Regions from separate parts of the Caballeronia zhejiangensis genome, predicted to be linked through region 1. Evidence: riboswitches for the same ligand, from Rfam matches in the RefSeq annotation. Region 1 holds a riboswitch; the other holds the start of a gene.
What was found. Region 1 has a riboswitch for cobalamin ahead of LDZ23_RS18860 (CbtB domain-containing protein). Riboswitches for the same ligand answer to the same signal wherever they lie in the genome.

Region 1 (7,557 bases):
TGAAATCGCGGGCCTCGACGCACGGCTCGACCGCGCCGCCGATGCAATCGCGCAAACGACGCTCGCCGATCTTCCGCCGCCCGTTCATTTCGACGATGCGACGCTGCCCGCGCCGCCGCGTCTGCTCGACGGCGCGCATATCGCCATCGCTCGCGATGCGGCGTTCTCGTTCGTGTATCCGGCGAATGTCGATGTGCTCATCGCCATGGGCGCGCGCATCAGCACGTTTTCTCCGCTCGCCGACGAACCCGCGCCGCACGATGCCGACGCGCTCTATCTTCCCGGCGGCTATCCCGAACTGCATGCCGCGGCGCTCGCTTCGAACGAACGCGCGCGTGCATCGATCGTTGCGCACGTCGAGCGAGCGAAGCCCTTGGTCGCGGAATGCGGCGGCATGCTGTATCTGCTCGACACGCTGACCGACATCGAAGGCACGCGGCATGCGATGCTCGGCATCCTTCCCGGCGACGCGGCGATGCAACGCAAGCTGTCGCGCCTCGCGATGCAGCGCATCGACACGACGCATGGAGCGATGACGGGTCACACATTCCACTACTCGACGCTCGACACGCCGATGCAGCCGGCGCTCAAGGCCGCTCATGCCACGACCGGCACCGAAGGCGAAGCGCTCTATCGGCATGGTTCGGTGTCGGCCACTTACATGCACGCTTACTGGCCGTCGAATCCGGCCGCGGCCGCTGCGCTCTTTCGCGGCGAATCACTATGACAACGACGCAAGACGATCTCGCTTTCACCATCGAACGCGCGAAAGCGCAGGAACCCATCGGCTCGCCATGCACCGATGTCTGCAAGCTCGATCAGGAAACGGGCCTGTGCCTCGGCTGCTTCCGAAGCCGCGAGGAAATCAAGACCTTCAGATCGATGGACGATGCCGCGAAGCTCGATCTGTTCGATGAATTGCTCAAGCGTCGTGCGGCGAAAGAGCAAACGAAAAGCCCGCGTTCCTGACGAAGCGCGAGCTTCATGAGCGACGCCGAACCGCTTACGCCGCAGCCATTCTTCTCACCGCCGGCCGCTCGAGTTCACGCGCTGCGAGCGCACCGAACACGAGACCGAGCGTCGTCCATAACAGCGCCTGCATGCCGATAGCGGCCACGCGGAAATTCCACAGCAGCGAAGCGGAGAAATCCGGGGGCACTTCATCGACGGACGGCAGCGCGACCTGCGCCGCCACGATCACGACGATATACGCAGCCGCCGCGATGAGCGTCGCGTTCCACCCGCCATGCCGCGCCACCATGCGCCGCTGCAAGCGCACGGCGAAGACGGCAGCCGCGATGGAAATCGCCACCATGCCGAAGAAAAGCGCCGTGCGCGGCCCGATGGTCTCGGCATTGCCGACAGCGGGCGGATTGGGCGGGTACTTGAGGAACGGCACGATGGCGACGCTCACGAAGCCGAACAGCGCGAGCAATGCCGACGTGCCGCGCGCGCGCAACGCGCCGAGCCGTCCATAAGCAAACGCGAACACGAGCGAGAAGAGACCGCCGAGCGCGGTGCCGAACACGGCGACGCCGGTCAGAAGGCCGAGGCCCGCTTGCGTATCGCGAGACACGAGCGCTTCGTCGCCGTGATCGTGCGAATGCGCTTGCGTGGCAGCCGCATCGGCATGACCGTGCTCATGTTCGTGTTCATGCTCGTGCTGTTCCTCGAACGCGATGGCGCGTGCCACCGACGGTTCACCGAACGCACGCGCGAAGCCGAAGCCGATCAGGCCCGCGACCAGTCCCGCGATCATGCCGCGTATCAGCAAAGTGCGAATCATGATGCTTCCTCAGTGGCACGGAAAGCCGAGCAAATGCCGGCCGTCATGCACGAATTCGTGGACGTACGTGCCCGAGAAAATCGACGTCGCGCCCTGTTCGGCGCCGACGAAATAGATTGCGATCAGCAGAATGAGGCCGATGAAGACGGCCCACGGCAACACTTCACGCACCGGAATGGGCACGGGTGCATCGAGTGACGGGGAAACCGGAGCGGAAAAGACCGGCGCGTTGGAAGCATTCATGGTGGTTCTCCAGGGAAAAGCGCGTCCCGATTGACGAAGAGCATGCAGCGGGGTCTGACTCGCGGCGCCGCGCTTTCGCGTTGACGTACCGCACACAGTGGCGCGACCGTGCCGGGTTTGCACCGGCTTCCTCGCACTGCAAGCTTGCCATTCTATGATGATCCGCTGCAAAGTAAAACGATTCCGATTCGACCGCCACCTGCCTTGGAACTCATTCTTCTCTGTCACGCCGCCACGCGCGCGATGAAAACCGGGCACTTTCCCACCGGCGACGAACCTCCCGAGCGCGATGCGCGCGCGCAGCTCGCGTCATTGCACGCCTTGCCCGACACGCGCGTGATTGCGAGTCCCGCGCGCGTCGCGCGTGAAACGGCGGCGTGGATCGCGGATGCATTCGAGATCGTTCCCGCGTTCGACGACATCGACTATGGCCGCTGGCGCGGGCATTCGATACGCGAAACGGGCGAGCGCGAACCGGAACATGTCGCTGCCTGGCTCGCGGATCCCGATGCGCGTTCGCACGGCGGCGAAAGCGTCGCCATGCTCGCCGCGCGCGTCGCCGAGGGCTTCGCTTCGATCGACCGGCTCGACGCGGGGCGCTGCATCGTCGTCACGCATGCGATCGTCGTGAAAGTGGCGCTCGCGCATGCGCTTCGCCTGCCGCTCGCATCGATCTATGGGATGAACTTCGCGCCGCTCTCGTCCACGGTGCTGGAACGCGCCTCGCCCGCCGATACGTGGACCGCCCTGAACTTCGCTCCATACGAATAGCTCAAAGCAGACAGCGCATCGCGTGCGCGGTGCGCGTTCGACTCAACCAGGAGACTCAGATGGCGCATTACGTGGATGGATTCGTCGTACCCGTACCGATCGACAAGGTCGACGCTTATCGCCGCATGGCCGAAGCCGCCGGCAAGATCTGGCTGGAACACGGCGCACTGGAGTTCGTGGAAACCATCGCCGACGACGTGAAGCCCGGCAAGCTCACATCGTTTCCACAGAGCGTGCAGATGAAGGAAGGCGAGACCGTCGCGTTCTCGTATATCGTCTACGAATCGCGCGAGCAGCGCGATAGCGTCAACGCCAAAGTGATGGAAGACCCGCGCCTCAAAACGATGATGGAATCCGGCGAGACGCCGTTCGATCCTCAACGCATGTTCTTCGGCGGCTTCACGACCATCGTCGAACTCGGGCGCGACTGATCGTTCTTATCCGCTCAATCGAGTCACTACTTCGAAGGAACCGCATCGACATGTATATCGCCATGAACCGCTTCAAGATCGTGCCCGGCGCCGAAGCCGACTTCGAACGTCTGTGGACGAGCCGCGATACGCATCTGAAGGATGTGCCCGGGTTCGTCGAGTTTCATCTGCTCAAAGGACCGGTGAAAGACGATCACGTTCTGTATTCGAGCCATACGATATGGGCGAATCAGGCAGCCTTCGAAGACTGGACGCGTTCGGACGCGTTTCGCGCCGCGCATCGCAATGCCGGCGGTGAGACGCGCCAGCTTTATCTCGGTCATCCGGAATTCGAGGGCTTCGAAGTCATTCAGACCGTCAAATAGAGCGGTCAAGGCGCAACCGAACGTTCGCGCACTTTTCGGCGAGCACGCGCGTTTTACACACGTGTGAAAAAACGCGCTTCGCCGAAGCTGTCTTTTCAGACGTGTTCTAGGCCTTTGCGCCGCGCGCCATGCGCTGCAGCGTCGATGAATCGATCGCCGCCGCGCAGATTCGCACCGCTTCCTTCAGCGTGCGCGGACGCCCCGCACCGAATTGCGATTCCAGCATCGCGACGGCGCGCAGACGCTCGTCATTGCCGAGTTTCTCGCCCGTCGCAAGCTCAAGAACCGAGATGAAATAAGCCGCAGGCGGCGCCGCGCTCGCATGCGGAGTCGTCTGGCGTTCCCCGTCCGCCGCGCCACCCGCGCCCTCACGTCCGTCGTCGCGCGCCGGAATCCACGGGTGCCACTTGCTGTCGTATCGACTTTTCATGGGTTAGTTCGCTGGCTCGATTGCTGTGGCGCACCTTGGCGCCGTTTGTCATGTGACGCTTATGGCGTCTCTGTCATTAAAGAGACTTACAGCAAGTACCGTTCCAAGCTGGCGTTCCCCTTGCACGGCCTAGCGCGCCGCGACGCTTTCCTCCGACAAAACCGCACGCGCGACGCGACATGCCGCAAGATCCCAAGCCGCGCAGCCGACCGATTTGAACATCACCGGTTGCAATGCATCAACGGCTTTGGACGGCGCCGCGAGCGCGAGCGCCAATGCGTGCACATCGTTCCATTCGACGCTCGCGAGAATGAAATCGCCTGCTTCGTGACGCGCGCCCGCAGGGTCGTCGACGTAAAGCGCGCTTGCATGCACGGTCGCGGCGGCGATCTCGGCGGCATCGGCGGTGAATGCGCCCACGCCGATCACGAGGCGGCCCGCGCGCGCGGGCAACGTATAGACCGGCGTCTTGCTCGTGGTCGCGGCGATGACGACATCGATCGAATCGGGAATCGTGGTCTCGTCGAGCGCGGCAAGCTGCTTCGAAAGCGATGCATGCGCCGCACAGAACTCGCGCGCGCGCCCGGGACGCGAGCCTTGCACGACGATGCGCGCATCGGGATAAATAGCGGCGAGCGCCTCGACGTGATACGCAGCCTGCTTGCCCGTACCGATGACGAGCACCTCGCGCGGCGCGGCATCGTGAAGCGCGCGGATCGCGAGCATCGATACCGCCGCCGTGCGCCGGCCCGTCACCGTCGGGCCATCGAGCATGAATTGCGGCACGCCCGTCATGGCATCGTAGGCGGTCACCTGACCGTGGATCGTCGGCAGGCCGAGCGCGCCGTTGCCCGCGCAAACGTTCACGAGCTTGTGCATCGCGAGATCGGCGGCGCTCGCGGGCATCGACAACATCACGCCGCCTTCGATCGGCACCACCATGCGCTCTGGACTCACGATGCGTCCCGCCGCGTAATCGAGCATCGTCGCGGCGAGGGTGTCGACGAGCCGATCATACGGCACGAGGCGCGCGGTTTGAGCTTCGTCGAAACTATGGATCGTTGCGGTCATCGCGTTCGCTCGCTTGATATGGGGAAGATGAAATCGAACTTCAAAATCCCATCGAAGTGCCGGAACATTCTAACGGCGCGCGACGCCGCGTCATAAAGCAGCGAATCGCTCGCTAGAATGAACGAATCAGCCGCTGTCATGTGACTGCCATCGAATGTCGTCACAATCGGCCGTCCCGCGCCGCGACCGTCATCGCGACGGCGGCAGCCCAAGAACGCCACGGAGCCCCTCATGAACACGACGGAAAAGCAGCGCCGTTTCCACGCCGACATCATCGACAGCTACGACGAAGAGTTCGAGATGGAGATCGACGATCGCTTCCTGGACGGCGAATCGACTTTCTCCGATGAAGAGCGTCAGTTACGCAAGACCTATTTTCGCGAGCTGTTTCGCTTGCAAGGCGAACTCGTGAAGCTGCAGGACTGGGTCGTGCACGAGGGGCATCGGCTCGTGGTGCTGTTCGAGGGACGCGATGCGGCGGGCAAAGGCGGCGCGATCAAGCGCATCACGCAACGGCTGAATCCGCGCGTGTGCCGCGTGGCCGCCCTGCCCGCGCCGAACAATCGCGAGCGCACGCAATGGTATTTCCAGCGCTACGTGTCGCATTTGCCGGCGGCGGGCGAGATCGTGCTGTTCGATCGAAGCTGGTATAACCGCGCGGGCGTCGAGCGCGTGATGAACTTCTGCACGGACGAAGAGTATGAGGAATTCTTCCGCTCGGTTCCCGAGTTCGAGAAGATGCTCGTGCGAAGCGGCATTCAGATCGTGAAGTACTGGTTCTCGATCACCGACGACGAACAGGAAGTGCGCTTCCAGGCGCGTATCGAAGATCCTTTGAAGCAGTGGAAACTGAGCCCGATGGCCCTGGAGAGCCGCCGCCGATGGGAGGCCTACACGGCGGCCAAGGAAGTGATGCTTCAGCGCACGCACATTCCCGAAGCGCCGTGGTGGGTCGTGCATGCCGTCGACAAGAAACGTGCGCGCCTGAACTGCATTCATCACTTGCTGAGTCAGGTGCCGTATCACGATGTCGAGCATCCGCCGATCGAACTGCCCGACCGCGTGTTCAATCCCGATTATTTGCGCCAGCCCGTGCCGGATGAGATGTACGTTCCCGAAGTGTATTGAGGTCGATAGCGCGGCGCGCGTCAGCAGCAGTTGTTGCAGGGCAGATGCTTCACGCTCGCGCCATTGCGCTGACGCGAAACCGCATGACGCAGCGCGAACTGATATGCGTGCTGCGAACCTCTCAATACCATTACGAACATTACTTGCGCGAGATTGAAGTCGAGCGTGACCATCAGGCGCGTCAACAGTAGCAGTGGCAACACCACCGCCGGCTGATACAGTTGTTTTGCGATCAAGTCTTTCATCATCGGCTCCCTATCCCATGATTGAAATTCTATGGATTCGAGCCGTGCGGATAAACGCCCCGCAGGTGAAGACATATGTTCCGGGAGGCGAACAATCGAGCTGTCATCGATGCGCGCCCCGAGAAAAAATGGCCCTGCGCGATGCAGGGCCATCTTCATGCTACTTCTGCGCGAGACTCGGCTCGGGCACCGGCGTGGGCTTCGCATCGCCCCAGCCGCCGCCCAGTGCGCGGATCAAATTCACCGTCGATACCGCCTGCGTGCCCCGCAACTGCACCGAGGCGCGCTGCGTCTGCAATACGGTGCGCTCCGCATCGATCACGTCGAGGTAATTCACCGCGCCTTCGGTGTACTGCGTGCGCGACAACTGCGCGGCACGCACCGACGCCTTCACTGCATCGTCCTGCGTCGCGGTCTGATCTTCGAGGATGCGCAGATCCGACAGATTGTCCTCGACCTCGCGGAACGCAACGAGCACCTGCTGACGATAGTTCGCCGAATCCTCTTCATATATCGCGCGCGCATTCGCGAGATTGCCCTTGCGACGGCCGCCATCGAAGATCGGGATATTCAGCGCCGTACCCGCGAACGGCCCGAGCAGGAATGTGCGGCTCGACCACTTGAAGAGATCGCCGAGCGTCGCGGATTCGAAGCCGCCCGAGCCCGTCAACGTGAGCGACGGGAAGAACGCCGCCTTCGCCACGCCGATACGCGCATTGGCCGCAGCCATCGCGCGTTCCGCCGCCGCGACATCGGGACGACGTTCGAGCAGCGCCGAAGGCAAACCGGGCGGCACGCGCACCGTTACCGGCTTGAGCGGATTCGCGGCCATCGTGAATTCGGCGGGCGACTTGCCGAGCAATACCGCGAGACTATGTTCCGATGCCGCGCGCAGACGTTGCACCGTCATCGCATCCGAACGCGCTGTCGCGAGCTCGGACTTCGCGCGGGCCACGTCGAGTTCGCTGATATCGCCTTCGGTGTAGCGGCGTTGCACGAGCTTCAACGCTTCCTCGCGTAGCTGCACGGTGCGCGTGAAGACATCGCTTTCCGCATCGAGCTCGCGCAGATTGAAGTAGTTCTGCGC
Region 2 (7,557 bases), on a different replicon from region 1:
GTCGCGATCCGTCGACGGATAGACGGTGAACGAGCCGCTCTTCGCGGTCACGCCGTCGACACCTTTGGCTTCGCGTAACGCGGCCTCGGCGCGCTGATTGAGCGTGCTGGTGAGCGACGACGGATCGGCCGCTTCCTGTTCGTAGAAGAGCGTGATGTTGACGACATCCTGCGGCACTTGCGCGCTCGCTTGTGCGGAGAGCGAGAGCACGCCCGAGGGCTGTGGCTGCGTTATCACCGTCTGCGCAGCGGCGGTTTGAGACAACGTAAGCGCGGCACCGGACATCGCGAGCAGGGCGAAGGCGGCGGCGGTTTTCTTATTGAGCATCGAAGGACTCCGTGACATCGCGTACGTGCGACGGGATTTAGTCGCATTCGTGAAGTCGTAAGTTCCTTGTTAGACGAGGTGCTCGGTAATAAATCGCCATTGCGCTTCGGTCACGGGCGTGATCGAGAGCCGGTTGCCGCGCGCGAGCACTTGCATGTCGGCAAGCTCTGGATGTTCGCGCAACGCGGCGAGCGATATGAGCGGCGTCTTCTTCACGAACTTCACGTCGACGAGCATCCAGCGCGGCGTTTCCTGCGTCGATTTCGGATCGTAGTAATCGCTCTTCGGATCGAATTGCGTGGGATCCGGATACGCCGTCGAGCACACTTTCGCGATGCCCGCGATGCCCGGCTCCGGGCAGCTCGAATGATAGAAGAGCACGCCGTCGCCGATCTGCATCTGATCGCGCATGAAGTTGCGCGCCTGATAGTTGCGTACGCCCGTCCACGGCAAGGTTTTTTTCGGCGCGTGCGCGAGATGATCGATGCTCGCTTCGTCCGGTTCGGACTTCATCAGCCAGTAGCGCATGGTCGTGTGCATGAATCGAAGAGCGAACGGCAGGGACAAACGAAAACGGCATCGGAAAAACCGATGCCGTTTCTTGAATGAGGTCCCCGCCACAGCCGCTAGGCCGGCATCCTGAACCTGGGTTCAAGATTGGTCGCGGTAAGCAACACTTCGGGTACATCGGACTAGCGACGCGCGCGCCCGTGCTGCAAGGTTCCGCAACCGTGCCAATGTAGCATTGGTTCAAGGAATATATGACCTTGGCGTACCAGGCAGGGAAACGTCACTCTACACCAATCGTTTGCCTTCTGCAGCCTCTTCACGCTACTTCGGCAGTTTCTTTTTTCGATTGACATTGCGCGCTGATTGACTCGACGCGCATCTGCCTTATTGCGCTTCGTGTTGCGCAATGACCGCGCCCAATTGCTCGTTCATCGAGTGCATCGTGCGGCGGATTTCTTCGGCGGGGAAGGCCTCGCCGTGACGCACGCTGTCCTGCAGCTTAAGCAATTCCGACGCCAGCGAAAGCGCCGCCATCACCGCGATGCGATCCGTGCCGCGCACGCTGCTTGCATTGCGCACTTTGTTCATTTCGGCGTCGACGCGCGCGACGGCTTCACGCAATGCGCCTTCGGTTTCCGGCGAGCACGCGAGACGATACGGCTGCCCGAGAATGGATACTTCGATCTGCGTGGTCGTCATGCCTTCTCTCCCTGATGATGCTCGCCGTGCAATTCCGTTTCATGTGCTTCCTGGGAATCGGCTTCGAGGAGATCGAGTTGATTGTCGGACTCGGCATGTTGCGCGGACTTGCCGCGCGGCAGCTTTTCGAGAATCGCGTTCAGGCGGATTTGCGCGTCGTCGATTTTCGCGGACAGCGAATCGCGTTCGGACTGCAGCGTATCGCGCTCTTCGCGCACTTGCGCGAGCTCGGCCTGCACGTTCGCATAGTCGGCGCGCAGCTGTTCGAGTTGTTCCTGCAGCGCTTGATGCGCCTGCTTGTGGCGCTCGCTGATCTGGATCAGCCGGCCGATGTTTCCTGACAGTGATTCGAGTTCGTTGAGCATGTGCTGCGTCCTCTAAAGACCTCGCATTTTAGCGCGGTTCAACGGAGCTTCCGATAAATGTCTCGTTTCGAGACGTAACAACACGCGATCTAGCGCTTAATCCTTCGAATCAAGCGCATGTCGCGATGCATTCGTGTGCAGAAAACGCGAGCGCCCCGCAACGCTCGTGATGACAGGCCGGCCGCTTCTCTTTCGCTTCTCGTTCGATTCGTCATGCGCCGCGCCAGTCTGCCCGCGCGGTTTTCTTGACGGCCCCGAACCGCGCTCCTACACTTGCCGCACTTTTGGTGCTCGCATCCGCGGATCTCGTGGATGCAGTCAAACGGGAAACAGGGAGCGAAGTCGCCGCAATCGACGACGAGCCAACCTGTGCTGCCCCCGCAACGGTAAGCGACCGCAACGCAAGTTGCAAGTCGTCTCATGCGCGTTTTTGCCGCGCGAGCGTGTCGAAATTCGTCGCACGCGCGCGACTGCAAGAAACGTGTCGATGCCACTGCGCGCCATGCGCGGGAAGGCGAGACGATTGATCGCCAGCCCGGATACCGGCCGGAGTCCGACGCATCGGCGCGCATGGCGCGGTGCGTTCGTCGCGCATCGTCCTCGCGGGGAGCGGGGTCGCGCTCACGCGAAACGGAACACTTCACACATGGTATTGCCACTGGCCGCGCTCAGAAGCGGTCTCTCCCGTCATGGCGCGCTCGTTGCGGCCATCGGCGCCTTGCCGTTCGCCGGCGCTGCACAGGCGGCCCAGACGGAAGACAGCACGCAAACGCTTGCGCCCGTCGTCGTCACATCGACGCGCGCGCCGCAGCCGCTTGCCGAATCGATTCCGCAGACATCGCTTTTTGACGAGCAGGACATCGCCGATGCAAACACAAGCGACGCGCTCGGACTCGTCGCGCTCGCGCCCGGCGTGCAGATCACGCGCAACGGCGGACCGGGCTCGAACTCGGGGCTTTTCATACGCGGTGCGGCGTCGTCGCAATCGCTCGTGCTGATCGACGGCGTGCGCGTCGAATCGGCGTCGCTCGGCGCGGCACAGCTATCGCAATTGATGCTCGACCAGATCGGGCGCGTCGAGGTCGTGAACGGCAACGTGTCGGCGCTCTATGGATCGAATGCGATTGGCGGCGTCGTGCAGATCTTCACGAAGGAAGGCGAGGCGCATCCGCCGCGCTTCAACTTCGAGGCGGAGTACGGCAGCTATCACACGCAGCGGCAATCGGCGGGCGTGAGCGGCGCGCTCGACAAGGACGGCCGCACGACCTTCAGCGTGAACGTCTCGCGCGAGAAAACCGACGGCTTCTCGTCGATCGATCCGGGAATCGCGCCCGGCGCCAATCCGAACGCGAACGGCTATCTGAACGAGAGCGTCGCGGCGACGCTGCGTCACGAGTTCAGCGACAAGTGGGACGCGGGCGTGCGCTTCCTGCAATCGAACGGCATCAACAGTTTCGACGATGCCTATGGCCAGCCGACCGATATCAACGAAACGCACGATCGCGTGCGCTCGGCGTCGGTGTTCGCGAACGGCCGCGTCACGGATAACTGGACGACGCACTTCACGATCGCGCAGGGACAGGACCGCGCGAACATCGAGCAGAACGGCGTCTATACGAGCCGTTTCGATTCGGAGAACCGGCAATATACGTGGCAGAACGACGTGCGGATCAGCGACGCGCACAAGCTGCTCTTCGGCTACGAGCATCTCGATCAGACGCTCGATTCCGATCAGTTCAGCGCGCCCGACCGTCATGTGAATTCGATGTTCGCGGGTTACGTGGGGCACATCGGCGCGAACGAGTTGCAGGCGAATCTGCGCCGCGATCAGTATTCCGATTTCGGCGGCGCGAACAGCTACTATCTGGGCTACGCGTATAACTTCGACGCGCACTGGAAGGCGAGCGCGAGCTATTCGGCCTCGTTTCGCGCGCCGAGCTTCGACGATCTCTACTATCCGCTGAGCGGCAATCCGTCGATTCAGCCGGAGCGCAGTCATTCGGTCGAGGCGGCGTTGCAGTACGCATCGAATGCGCTCGGCGTGGTGCGCGTGACGCTTTTTCAGACGCGCTATTCGAATTTGATCGATTACGTGTCCGACGGCGGCTTCTACTATGTCGCGCAGAACGTCGGGCGCGCGAAGGTGCAGGGCATCGAGGGATCGTGGGCGGGGCACGTCGGCGCAACGGATGTGCGCGCGGGCGTCACGTTCCAGAATCCCGTCGACGAAACGAATCACGAGGATTTGACGCGGCGCGCGCGGCATTTCGCGACGCTGACGGCGCATCGCACGATCGGGCCGTGGCGCGTCGGTGGCGAATGGATCGTGAGCGGTCAACGCAGCGATTACGATTCGACGCTCGCGGGCTACGGCATCGTGAATCTGTCGGCGCGCTACGACATCTCGAAGTCGTGGTACGTCACGGCGCGCATCGACAACCTGTTCGACAAGGACTATGAACTTGCGTACTCGTACAACACGCCACGACGCGGCGCGTACATCACGTTGGGCTGGCATCCGTCGTGAGCCGCGTGGCTGAACGTCCGCGCGCGATGAACGCGAGCCGCGCCACCGCGATCTGGATCGCGCTCGGCGCAGCGACGCTCGTCGTGCTGGTCGCGTCGCTCGCGATGGGCAGCGTCGCGTTGCCCGTATCGCGCGCGATCGGCGCGCTCTTTCACGCGCACTCGGCGACGCCCGATATCGCCGATGACATCGTGCTGACCTTGCGTCTGCCGCGCGCGCTCGCGGGCTTCGCGTCGGGCGCATTGCTCGCGTTCGCCGGCGCGCTGCTGCAAGTGCTGTTGCGCAATCCGCTGGCGGAACCGTACGTGCTCGGCGTATCCGGCGGCGCGGCAACCTTCGCGCTTGCCGCGATGCTCGGGTCGCTGCCGTGGTGGGGCGTAGATATCGCGGCTTGCGCGGGCGCGTTCGCATCGATCGTTCTGGTCCTCGGACTCGCGCGCAAGGACTTGTGGCAAAGCGGACAGGACGCATCGCCGAGGCTCTTGCTGACGGGTGTCGTGATCGCATCGGGATGGGGCGCGCTCATCACGCTGATCCTGATCGTCGCGCCCGAGAACCGTTTGCGCGGCATGATCTTCTGGCTGACGGGCGATCTCAACGGCGCGGCGGCGCCATGGCCCGCGCTGATCGCGCTCGCCGTCGTGCTCGCGGTCATCGTTCCCGTCGCACCGCAACTGAACGTGCTCTTGCGCGGCGATACGACCGCGCGCGCGCTCGGCGTGCCGGTCGAGCGCTTGCGTCTGCGCGTGTATCTCGTCGCATCGATCGCGGCGGCGGCCGCCGTGACGACGGCGGGCACCATCGGCTTCGTCGGGCTCGTCGTGCCGCATCTGCTGCGCCTCGCGTTCGGCAACGATCAGCGCATGCTCGTGCCCGCCGCCGCGCTCGCGGGCGGACTCGCGGTGATGGCCGCCGATCTCGTCGCGCGCACGGTGATCGCGCCCGCGCAATTGCCGGTCGGCGTCGTCACGGCATTGATCGGCGTCCCGATGTTCCTGTGGATGCTGCTGCGGAGGCCGCGATGATTTTGCGGCTCGACGCCATCGTGCTTCGCGCGGGTAAGCGCACGCTCATCGACGGGCTCACGCAGTCGATCGAAGCGGGCGAAATGTGGTGCATCGCCGGGCCGAACGGCGCGGGCAAGACGACGCTCATCAACGTGCTCGCCGGGATTGCGAAAGCCGCATCGGGCAGCGTGTCGCTCGACGGCCGCGCGCTCGCGTCATGGCGCGCGACGGAACTCGCGCGCGCGCGCGCTTTGATGCCGCAAGCCGCGCACGACGCCTTCAGCGCGAGCGTGCTCGATACCGTGCTGCTCAACCGCTTTCCGCATCTCACCGGCTGGGGCTGGGAGAGCGACGAGGATCGCGCCGCCGCGTACGCCGCGCTCGAAACGTTGGGTCTCGCATCGTTCGCGTCGCGCGACGTGCTGACGCTTTCCGGCGGCGAACGCCAGCGTGTCGCGCTCGCCGCCGTGCTGTGCCAGAACGCGCCGCTGCTGTTGCTCGACGAACCGCTTTCGCATCTCGACCTGCATCATCAGATCGATTGCCTGCACGCGTTGCGCGACGCGGCGCGCGCGCACAAGCGCACCGTAATCTTCTCGTGCCACGATCTGAATCTCGCGCGCCGTTTCGCGACGCACGCGCTTCTGCTCGACGGGAACGGCGGCGCTCATGCGGGACTCGTCGCCGACGTGCTCACGGCCGAACGCGCCAGCGCCGCATTCGGCTATCCGCTCGCGTTGATTCGCGATGGCGAGCACGAAGCGCTCGTGCCTTCCATCCCTCGCTCATGAAAGGAATTCCGATGTCCACGAATAACGGCATCCCGATGCCCCGCGCGCTCGACCGCGCCATCGAAGGCGAACTGCGCCGCATCATCGACACGAAGACGAAGCCGCCCGGCAGTCTCGGGCGGCTCGAAGACATCGCGCTGCAAATGGGCCTGATTCAACGCACGGCGAAGCCGCGCATCGAGCGTCCCGCGATGATCGTCTTCGCGGGCGATCACGGCATCGCGAAAGAGGGCGTGAGCTCGTATCCGCAGGAAGTGACCGCGCAGATGGTCGCGAATTTTCTGGCGGGCGGCGCTGCGATCAACGCGCTGTCGCGCTCGGTCGGCATGACGCTCGAAGTCGTCGATGCGGGCGTCGCGACGCCGATTCCCATCGATCATGGATACGAGCGTCTGTCGCTCGGGCTCGGCACGCGCAACTTCGCGCACGAACGCGCGATGTCGCGCGAGACCGCGCTCGAAGGCATCGCGCGCGGCGCGGCGCGCGTGCGGCATCACGCGTCGCTCGGCACGAACGTGATCGGCTTCGGCGAAATGGGCATCGCGAATACGTCGGCGGCGGCATGTTTGATGAGCCGTCTGTGCGTTCTTTCGATCGACGAGTGCGTCGGGCGCGGCACCGGTCTCGACGAGCGAGGACTCGCGCACAAGCGCGAGGTGCTGTCTAAAGCGCTCGCGCTGCATCGCGATGAAGGCGATGCGATCGACACGCTCGCGACCTTCGGCGGCTTCGAAATCGCGATGATGACGGGCGCGTATCTCGCCGCCGCGTGCGCGGGCATGACGATACTCGTCGATGGTTTCATCGCGACTTCCGCGTTGCTGGTTGCATCGAAGATGGCGCCTGACGTGCTCGACTATTGCGTGTTCGCGCATGCATCGAACGAGACGGGGCATCGCCGGATGCTCGCGCATTTCGGTGCCGCGCCGCTGCTGCAACTCGAGTTGCGTCTGGGCGAAGGCACGGGCGCGGCGCTCGCGTTGCCGATCCTGCGCGCGGCCGTCGCGTTCGTCGACGAAATGGCGAGCTTCGAGTCGGCGGGCGTCTCGAATAAAGCCGACTGAGATGCGCCCGCTCGACGAACTGCGCTATTTCTTCACCGCGCTCGGCTATTTCACGCGCGTGCCGGTGCCGCGCTGGGTCGGCTTCGAGCGCGACTATCTGAACGCGGCGGCGCGCTATTTTCCGCTCGTCGGCGCGATGGTCGGCGGCGTCGCGGCGCTGGTGTATCTCGCGGCGTTGCGCGTGTTTCCGGCGGGCATCGCGGTGCTGCTTTCGATGGCCGCGACGCTCGTCTTGACCGGCGCGTTTCACGAAGACGGACTCGCCGA

Region 2: it holds a riboswitch for cobalamin, as region 1 does, so the genes downstream of both, LDZ23_RS02930 (TonB-dependent receptor domain-containing protein) here and LDZ23_RS18860 (CbtB domain-containing protein) in region 1, are expected to answer to the same signal.

The regions. Positions count from the first base shown of each region.
Region 1 covers NZ_CP084284.1:935,872-943,428, forward strand. Annotated here, with positions in the region: gene LDZ23_RS18845 (cobyrinic acid a,c-diamide synthase CobB) at 1-727, shown strand, start outside; gene LDZ23_RS18850 (DUF1289 domain-containing protein) at 724-969, shown strand; gene LDZ23_RS18855 (CbtA family protein) at 1,004-1,786, opposite strand; gene LDZ23_RS18860 (CbtB domain-containing protein) at 1,796-2,029, opposite strand; cobalamin riboswitch at 2,059-2,185, opposite strand; gene LDZ23_RS18865 (histidine phosphatase family protein) at 2,234-2,800, shown strand; gene LDZ23_RS18870 (DUF1428 domain-containing protein) at 2,860-3,231, shown strand; gene hmuQ (heme-degrading protein HmuQ) at 3,282-3,596, shown strand; gene LDZ23_RS18880 (hypothetical protein) at 3,703-4,026, opposite strand; gene lhpI (bifunctional Delta(1)-pyrroline-2-carboxylate/Delta(1)-piperideine-2-carboxylate reductase) at 4,156-5,097, opposite strand; gene ppk2 (polyphosphate kinase 2) at 5,329-6,225, shown strand; gene LDZ23_RS34930 (hypothetical protein) at 6,246-6,629, opposite strand; gene LDZ23_RS18900 (efflux transporter outer membrane subunit) at 6,631-7,557, opposite strand, start outside.
Region 2 covers NZ_CP084283.1:620,879-628,435, forward strand. Annotated here, with positions in the region: gene LDZ23_RS02905 (SIMPL domain-containing protein) at 1-327, opposite strand, end outside; gene LDZ23_RS02910 (EVE domain-containing protein) at 397-855, opposite strand; RNA gene ssrS (6S RNA) at 935-1,116, opposite strand; gene LDZ23_RS02920 (cell division protein ZapA) at 1,222-1,536, opposite strand; gene LDZ23_RS02925 (ATPase) at 1,533-1,901, opposite strand; cobalamin riboswitch at 2,169-2,466, shown strand; gene LDZ23_RS02930 (TonB-dependent receptor domain-containing protein) at 2,548-4,428, shown strand; gene LDZ23_RS02935 (FecCD family ABC transporter permease) at 4,425-5,453, shown strand; gene LDZ23_RS02940 (ABC transporter ATP-binding protein) at 5,450-6,226, shown strand; gene cobT (nicotinate-nucleotide--dimethylbenzimidazole phosphoribosyltransferase) at 6,238-7,290, shown strand; gene LDZ23_RS02950 (adenosylcobinamide-GDP ribazoletransferase) at 7,292-7,557, shown strand, end outside.